Roseisolibacter agri: one gene and its partner. The main gene of each other region encodes a partner of the protein of the gene in region 2 in a complex. Links are inferred from orthologs where the notes say so. Each region holds a gene or a part of one and is shown on either strand. Other genes may lie near its edges.

What was found. The genes of interacting proteins can lie anywhere in the genome.
Region 1: the proteins of dnaX (region 2) and dnaN are in contact, whole or in part, in a cryo-EM structure (PDB 8GIZ), measured with the Escherichia coli proteins. The link is inferred for Roseisolibacter agri from one-to-one orthologs.

The regions. Positions count from the first base shown.
Region 1 is NZ_BRXS01000002.1:166,474-170,681, forward strand. Bases 703-3,592 are described here. They hold dnaN (DNA polymerase III subunit beta), read left to right. Parts: upstream 703-1,536; coding sequence 1,537-2,649; downstream 2,650-3,592. Other genes in these bases: dnaA (chromosomal replication initiator protein DnaA), read left to right, coding at 703-1,155; rosag_RS05380 (acyl-CoA desaturase), read right to left, coding at 2,737-3,592. Also shown: more of dnaA, read left to right, coding at 1-702; more of rosag_RS05380, read right to left, coding at 3,593-3,969; rosag_RS05385 (TetR/AcrR family transcriptional regulator), read right to left, coding at 3,969-4,208. UniProt on the Escherichia coli protein: Confers DNA tethering and processivity to DNA polymerases and other proteins. Acts as a clamp, forming a ring around DNA (a reaction catalyzed by the clamp-loading complex) which diffuses in an ATP-independent manner freely and bidirectionally along dsDNA.
Region 2 is NZ_BRXS01000004.1:361,884-366,073, forward strand. The notes cover bases 376-3,247. They hold dnaX (DNA polymerase III subunit gamma/tau), read left to right. Parts: upstream 376-819; coding sequence 820-2,676; downstream 2,677-3,247. Other genes in these bases: rosag_RS13800 (hypothetical protein), read right to left, coding at 376-625; rosag_RS13810 (YbaB/EbfC family nucleoid-associated protein), read left to right, coding at 2,851-3,165; recR (recombination mediator RecR), read left to right, coding at 3,194-3,247. Outside these bases: rosag_RS13795 (DUF2339 domain-containing protein), read right to left, coding at 1-239; more of rosag_RS13800, read right to left, coding at 353-375; more of recR, read left to right, coding at 3,248-3,787; rosag_RS13820 (hypothetical protein), read left to right, coding at 3,784-4,173. UniProt on the Escherichia coli protein: Part of the beta sliding clamp loading complex, which hydrolyzes ATP to load the beta clamp onto primed DNA to form the DNA replication pre-initiation complex.

The sequences.
Region 1 (4,208 bases), on a different replicon or contig from region 2:
CTCGACGCTCGACGCTCGACGCTGGGGAATGCCCCGGCGATCTCCGCGCCGCTCAACCCGCGCTACACGTTCGACCACTTCGTCATCGGGAAGTCGAACGACGTCGCCGCCGCCGCGTCGCAGGGCGCCGCGCAGGCCCCCGGCAAGGTCTACAACCCGCTCTTCATCTACGGCGACACGGGGCTCGGCAAGACGCACCTGATGCAGGGCGTCGCGCACGCGATGCTGGAGCGCGATCCGTACACGCGGATCACCTACATCGGCACCGAGCAGTTCACCAACGAGTTCGTCGCCGCCATCCAGAGCCGCACGACGGCCGAGTTCCGCCGGCGCTACCGCGAGACCGACCTCCTGCTGGTCGACGACGTCCAGTTCCTGAAGGGGAAGGAGACGACGCAGGAGGAGTTCTTCCACACGTTCAACGCGATCTACGAGGCGGGGCGCCAGATCTGCCTCACGAGCGACCGCCCGCCCAAGGAGATCCCCGGGCTCGAGGCGCGCCTCGTCTCGCGCTTCGAGTGGGGCATGGTCGCGCACGTGGACCTGCCGGAGTTCGAGCACCGCGTCGCCATCCTCCGCAAGAAGGCGGAGCTGGACCACCTCGAGCTCACGATCCCCGACGAGGTCCTCGAGTTCATCGCGCAGCACGTGAAGTCGAGCGTGCGCGAGCTGGAAGGGTCGATCATCAAGCTGCTGGCGTACGCCTCGCTCAAGCGCGGCGACATCACCGTCGACCTGGCGCGCGAGGCGCTGCGCGACAAGCTGCGCTCCGAGGGCGCCGTCGAGGCGCTCGCCGTCGCCGCCCGCACCGGCACGCTGGTGAGCGCGCCCGGCCAGGCGCTCGGCATCCCCGCGGGCTCGCCGCTGACGCCCTTCGTCATCCAGCAGGCCGTGAGCGCCGAGTGGGGCGTGACGCCGGACGGGCTGCAGTCGAAGACGCGGACCAAGACGCTCACCGTGCCGCGCCAGGTCGCGATGTGGCTCACGCGCGAGCTGCTCGCGCTGCAGCTGGTGGAGATCGGGAGCGCGTTCGGCGGCCGCGATCACTCCACGGTCATCCATTCATTGGAGCGCGCCGTGGCGATGATGGCCGAGGACGAGGCGTTTCGCGCGCGCGTGGAGAAGGTGCGGCGCGTGTTGGAAACCCTGCGCTGATGCCCACCGGCTTCCACATCGCGGGCACGTACTCCACAGCGGCGGGGCCGCACTCCACACGCCGCGGTTCTCCACGGTGCCGCCACGTGGAGAAGGCCGCCGATCCCCACCGCCGTCCACATCGAGCCGGACCGATTCCCACTGGCAAAGTGCCGACGCCAGCGTAACTTCCGGCGGCTCTCGACACGTCCACAGCCTCTACTGGTACTGCTGTCTTCTAGATCTATAAAACAGCAAGTACCAGTCGGACCTGGGCAGATGTGGACGAGCCGCACGATCCCGCCCGCTCGACCGCTCGTTCCCGCAGCCGCGCGGCATCGTCCGTCGGTCTCGCGACTCCTCGCGTTTCAACCGCCCGTCTCGCGGGCACCCGTGCCGCTCATGCGCTTCACGATCTCCCGGGAGAAGTTGCAGGAAGGCCTCAGCGCCGTCGCGGCGAGCATCCCGGCCAAGACCACGCTGCCGGTGCTCGCCAACATCCTGCTCGAGACCACCGAGCGCGGGATCCGCCTGTCGGGCACGGACCTGGACATCGCGGTCAGCACGGAGGTCGCGGCCGACGTCGAGACCCCGGGCGCGATCACGATCCCGGCGAAGAAGCTCCAGGAGATCGCGCGCGAGCTCCCGCCCTCGCCCGTGAAGATCGCGGCCGCCGGCGAGCAGCGCGTGACGCTCGAGTGCGGCCGCTCGCGCTTCAAGCTCCTCGGCCTGCCGAAGGACGAGTTCCCGGCCTTCCCCGCGGTCCGCTTCGACGAGAGCTGGCGCATCAAGAGCGGCGACCTGCAGAAGCTCATCCAGCACACGTCGTTCGCCGTCAGCACCGAGGAGAGCCGCCCGATCCTCAACGGCGTGCTGTGGGAGCTGCGCCCCGAGCGCATGCGCATGGTGGCGACCAACGGCCACCGCCTGGCGCGCATGGAGCTCCCCATCGCGTCCACGGGCGCGGCGACGGGCGACCTGATCGTGCCGCCGAAGGCGCTCGACCAGATCCGCCGCCTCTTCCCGGCGGAGGAGGAGCTGGAGATCGCGCGCGGCGACAACCACCTCGGCTTCCGCTCGCCGTTCACGGCGGTGTACACGCGCCTGATCGAGGGGCCGTACCCGAACTACGAGCAGGTCATCCCGAAGGACAACGACAAGTACGCGATCGCCGACAAGGGCTCGCTCACGAGCGCGCTGAAGCGCATGTCGGTCATCGCGTCGGACCAGACGCACCGGATCCGCCTGTCGTTCAACGCGGGGATGCTGAAGTTCTCGGTGCAGACGCCCGACCTGGGCGAGGCGGCCGACGAGCTGCCGATCCGCTTCGAGGGCGACCAGCTCGACATCGGCTTCAACGCCAGCTACCTCCTCGAGATCCTGCGCTACATGCCGACCGAGGAGATCCGCCTCACGTTCAAGGCGCCGGAGCGCGCCGCGACGGTGGAGCCCGAGGGGTGGAGCGATCCGGCGAAGTACCTCTGCCTGGTGATGCCGCTGCGGCTGATGGATTGAGCTGGACCGAGCGCACGACGCTCGCGCGAACGACGAAGGGGGCGCTCCACTCGGAGCGCCCCCTTCGTGCATCCCGCATCGAATCGGTCAGGCCGGCAGCGGCGCCGGCCCCGCCAGCGAGGGCGCGAGCAGCTCGCGCGCGATCGCCTCCAGCAGCCGCTCCCGCGCCCGCAGCACGATCGTCTCCATCGACGGCGAGCTCGCGTACTTCTGCCGCGCCGCCTCGCGCAGCTCGTCCAGCGTCGGCACGTGCGGCAGGTGCAGCTCCGCCAGCCGCGCGGTCAGCTTCGCCACCGCCTCGTCGCGCGCGTGCTGCGCCGCGTGTCGTGCGTCGGCGAGCGCATGCTCCAGCACTTCACGCGACTCCTGCAGCCGCGCCGCGATCGCCGGCGCGTGGAAGCTCTCCGCCAGGTGGCGCGACACCTTCTCGATCACCGCGCGGCCCAGCTGCCGCTCGTTGCGCACGACATCGGCCGGCGGCTCACCGAGCTCCCACACGAGGCCGAGCCACGACATCGCCTTGAGGATGTAGAACGTCGGGTCGTACTCGTACCAGCGGAACCCCTGCCGCGTCGAGCGCTGGTACGCGTGGTGGTTGTTGTGCCACCCCTCGCCCAGCGTGATGACGGCGAGCCACCAGTTGTTGCGCGAGTCGTCGCCGGTCACGTAGCGCTGCTTCCCGTGCACGTGCGCCAGCGAGTTGATGAAGAAGGTGCCGTGGTACAGCAGCACCGTGCTCCAGAAGAACCCGACGAACAGCGCCGGCCACCCGCCGAGCGCGAAGCACGCGATCGCGAGCGTCGCCGCCGGCAGGTACGGATGCCGCTCGAGCCACATCAGCTCCGGATACTTCGTCAGGTCCGGGATGCTGTCGAAGTCCGTCGTGTCGTGCTGCGCGGTGAAGATCCAGCCGACGTGCGAGTACCAGAAGCCCATGTGCCGCGGCGAGTGCACGTCGTGCTCGGTGTCGCTGTGGCGATGGTGGTGCCGGTGCTTCGCCGCCCACCAGAGGATCCCGCGCTGCGCGGTGCTCTGCGCGATGAACGCGAGCACGAACTGCATCACGCGCCCCGTCTTGAACGAGCGGTGCGAGAAGTAGCGATGGTAGCCGGCCGTCACGCCGAACATCCGCACCACGTACAGCGCGAGGCAGAGCAGCAGCGCGCTCGCCGGCACGCCGCTCCAGAACGCGCCGATGCACGCCACGTGCACCAGGATGAACGCCAGCGGCGAGGGGTGGATGATGTCGTCGTGCGGCTCGTCGTGCGTGTGCGAAGGGGCGTGCTCGTGTCGAGCGTCGGGCGATGGCGCGTGCTGCATCACGGTGCGTCGGGAAACGTGGAGACGGGAGTCGAGCCGGGCGTGCGGAGGAGCGTGACCAGCGCCGCCATGGCGCGGTCGGCGTCGAAGCCGGAGGGGTCGTGCACGGCGCGCAGCGCGTTCCCCTCGACGAAGCTGGCCGCGACGCTGGCCAGCCCCGCCGCGCCGTCCGGCCCCCAGCGCCACGGCGCCTCCGCCACCACCGCCTCGGCCAGCGGCAGGAACGACGCGCGGTAGCG
Region 2 (4,190 bases):
AGCGCGACGCGCGTCGTGGGCGTGAGCGTGACGGCAGCGATCGCCCACGTCAGGAACGCGCCGAGGCCCATGAGGATGAGCAGCACCGCGAGCGCCACGGTGCCGTAGCGGCCGACGAGGGCCTCCAGCTCCGCGCCGTCCGCCGGCACCGGGCCGAGTCCGAGCCGCATCGAGAGCGTGCCCAGGCCGCGCCGCAGCGACCAGGCGCGCCGCGCCGATGTCGAGGGCGCGCGACGCACGACGGACGGCGCGGCGGGCGGCGCCTGCGATGCACGCAGCGCCGCGACCTCGCGCTGCAGCTCGGCGACGGTGCGCTCGAGCTGTGCGAGGCGCTCGGAGTCGGGCGGGAGCGTCAGCGGAGGAACCGCTCGGCCAGCTGCGCGAGCCGGTCGTCGCCGGCGGCGCGCGCGCGCAGCAGCAGTGCGCGCACCGGCGCGTGCAGGCGCGGCTCGCCCCAGTAGTAGCCGGTGGCCTCCTCGGCGCTCGCGGTCTCGCCGGCGCGCGCGGCCTCCAGCAGCGCGGCCGCCGCCGCCTCGTCGAAGCGCGGGTCGTCGCGGGCGGGCAGCCCGTAGCCGCGGCGCGGCGTGGCGCCGCCGGCGTCCTCGTTCACGAAAGCGCGGGACATGCCCAACGGTGGTGCACGGGGCGGGCCGCCGCCAGCGTCGCGCTGCACAGGTGTCGCGGACGCGCGCCGCGCAAGCCGCTGGCGACGCGCCGGGGCGGCCGCGAGATTCCGGCGTCGGCGCCGACCGACCCCGGCCGCCGCGCGTCGCGGCAGCACCGGGCCGCGCTCAGCGCCGCGCACCGCGTCTCCCGCCGATGTCCCTCGCCCTCGCGCGCAAGTACCGCCCCAAGAACTTCGCCTCGGTGGCCGTGCAGTCGCACGTGTCCAACACGCTCAAGGGGGCGATCGCCCGCGGGCGCGTGGCGCACGGCTACCTGCTGTGCGGGCCGCGAGGCACGGGCAAGACGACGCTCGCGCGCGTGCTGGCGATGGCGCTCAACTGCGAGGTGCGCGGCGCGAAGGCGGACGGCGAGCCGTGCGGCACCTGCGCCAGCTGCCTGCGCATCTGGAGCGGCAGCTCTTCGCTCGACGTCGTGGAGCTGGACGCGGCGAGCAACCGCAGCGTGGACGACGCGCGCGAGCTGCGCGAGCGCGCGATGTACGCGCCCACCGGCGACGACCGCTACAAGGTCTACATCGTCGACGAGGCGCACATGCTCACGCGCGAGGCGTGGAACGCGCTCCTCAAGATCCTCGAGGAGCCGCCGCCGCGCGTCGTGTTCGTGTTCGCGACCACCGAGCCGCAGAAGATCGCGCAGCTCGCGGCGCCGATCCTGAGCCGCCTGCAGCGCTTCGACCTGAAGCGCATCGGCCCGGCCGAGATCCGCGAGCGGCTGGCCGCGGTGCTCGACGCGGAGGGCGTCGCGTACGAGCCCGATGCGCTGGGCATGGTCGCGCGCGCCGCCGACGGCGGCCTGCGCGACGCGCTGTCGCTCACCGACCAGGTGCTCTCACTCGGGGAGGACGCGCACGTGACCGCGGCGCGCGTGCAGGAGGCGCTCGGCCTCGTGCCGGAGGACGAGTACCTCGCGGTGCTCGACCTCGTCGCGGAGCGCCGCGCGGGCGACGTGTTCGGCGCGGTCGCGCGGCTCGCGGAGGCGGGCATCGACTTCTCGCTCTTCCTCACGGGGCTGGGCGACATGCTGCGCGCGCTGCTCGCGCTGTCGCTGGGCGGCGCCGTGCCCGAGCTGAGCGAGCGCGCGCGCGAGGCGCTCGCCGCGCGCGTGGGCGCGCTCACGCCCGCGGACCTGCTGCGCATGCTCCACGTGCTGGTCGAGACGGAGCCACGATTCCGCAAGAGCGGACAGCAGCAGCTGCTGCTGGAGACGCTGCTCGTGCGCTTCGCCCTGCTCGATCGCAGCGTGGAGCTGGAGTCGCTGCTGCGCGAGCTGGGGAGCGGCGGCGGTGGCGGTGGTGGCGGTGGTGGCGATGGTGGCGGTGGTGGCGGCGCGCCCGCAATGCCGCCGCGTCCACCCGCGCGTCCCGCGCCCGCGCCGGCCGACGAGGCGCGCCGGCCGGCGCCGCCGGGCGCGAGCCTGCGCGCCGCGTTCGACGCCGCGGTGGCCGAGCAGTCGCAGGTCGTGCAGCGCGCCGCACCCGCGGTCGCCGTCGCCGATCGTCCTGTCGAGCGTCCCGTCGATCGTCCCGTCCCGACGCGACCGGCGCCCGTCGCGGCACCCGCGCCCAGTGCCGCGCCGAGCGCCGTCGCCGACGCGCCGCGCGGCCCGACGATGGACGTCGCGGTGCTCGCCGAGCGGTGGGACCAGGTGGTCGACTTCGCGCGCGCGGCGCGGCCGCTCATCGGCTCCGCGCTCGCGGACGCCCTGCCCATCGCGGTCGCGGCCTCAGGCGCGGTGACGATCGAGCTGCAGGAGGCGAACCCCGCCTACGTGCAGGCGCTCGAGAGCGCGCGCGACGACGTGCTGGTCGCGGTGCAGCGCGCGCATCCCGGCGCGACGCGCGTGATCGTGCGGGCGCCCGAAGCCAGCGGCGCGCCCGCCGAGCGGCTCACGACCGAGACGGTGCGGGCCGAGCGCATGACCGCGCTGAGCCGGCGCGATCCCGTCCTCGGCGCAGCGATCGACGCACTCGACCTCGATCTGCTCGAATAGGCGGAGGACGATACGGCGCAGAACGAGAAGGCGGAGAACGGAACGGCGCGATACGGTGGAGCGGAATCGCGCCTGAAGGTTCGAGCTGCCAGCGTCCGCCCTTTCGTATCACGCCTCACCGACTTCCGCCGTTCCGTTCTCCGCGGTCACGTCTCTCGCATTAGGTTTTCGGTCATGGATATCATGAAGCTCATGCAGCAAGCCCAGGAGATGCAGGGGCGGCTGCAGCAGATCCAGGACGAGCTCGCGCAGCGGACCGTGACCGGCACCGCCGGCGGCGGCATGGTCACCGTCGAGGCGGACGGCAAGGGCGCGGTGCGCTCGGTGAAGATCGACCCGAGCGTCGTCAGCGCCGACGACGTCGCGATGCTCGAGGACCTCGTCACCGTCGCGGTGCGCGACGCGCAGGCGAAGGCGAAGGCGCTCGAGGAGGCGGAGATGGGGAAGGCGGCCGGCGGGATGAACCTGCCGTTCCAGCTCCCGTTCTGAGCCGGACGCGCCGAGTCCCGACGTCGCCGTGTCCGCGATCGACGAACTGGCCGCCGAGCTGTCCAAGCTGCCCGGCATCGGCCGCAAGACCGCGCTGCGGCTGACGTACTACCTGCTGAAGCAGCGCCCCGAGCAGAGCCGCCGTCTGGCCGACGCGCTCACGACGCTGGCCGAGCGCGTGCGCCCGTGCGCCGAGTGCTTCAACCTCACCGAGGAGGAGCGCTGCGCCGTGTGCCGCGACCAGCGGCGCGACCGCAGCGTGATCTGCGCCGTCGAGGAGGCGTCCGACATCGGCGCCATCGAGCGCACGGGCGAGTACCGCGGGCTCTATCACGTGCTCGGTGGGCGCCTGTCGCCGCTGGACGGCGTGATGCCCGAGGACCTGACCATCGACCGCCTCGTGACGCGGGTGCGGGACGGGGAGATTCGCGAGGTGATCGTGGCCACCAATCCGAGCCTCGAGGGCGAGGCGACCGCGCTGTACGTGCAGCGCCAGCTGGCGGGGCAGGTGAGCGGCGTGGCCGTCACCCGCATCGCGCGCGGCCTGCCGGTGGGCGGGGACCTGGAGTACGCCGACGGCGTGACCATCGCCCAAGCCATCGCCGCGCGGAGGGAGATGTGAGGCGGCGTCGCGCGCGGCTCCTCATCGACGATGGGCCGGGCGTGTTCGAGCGCCGCCGCAACGAGCGCCGCGACCACGACCGCCGGATGCGCCGCCGCCGCGAGGAGGACGCCGGCGCCGGGGCGCTGGCGCTGCTGGCTGCCGGATTCGCCGGTGGGCTGGTGCTCGGGACTGCCGTCTGGGCGGGGATGCTCGATCGGAGCCGCCAGGGGCTGTTCAGCCGCCAGCCGGTGCGCCGATTCGCGGCGGTGAGTTACCTCGCGACCCGTCCGAGCGTAGATACGGCGAGGCTCCTCCGCGACTACGTCCGGTGGGAGCCGCTCCCTCTGCTGCGGCGGCGGGGCCGGCAGGCCCTCGCTGCGGTGGAGGCGTCGCTCGCGCGCTAGCGGGCCGTCCTCGTCGC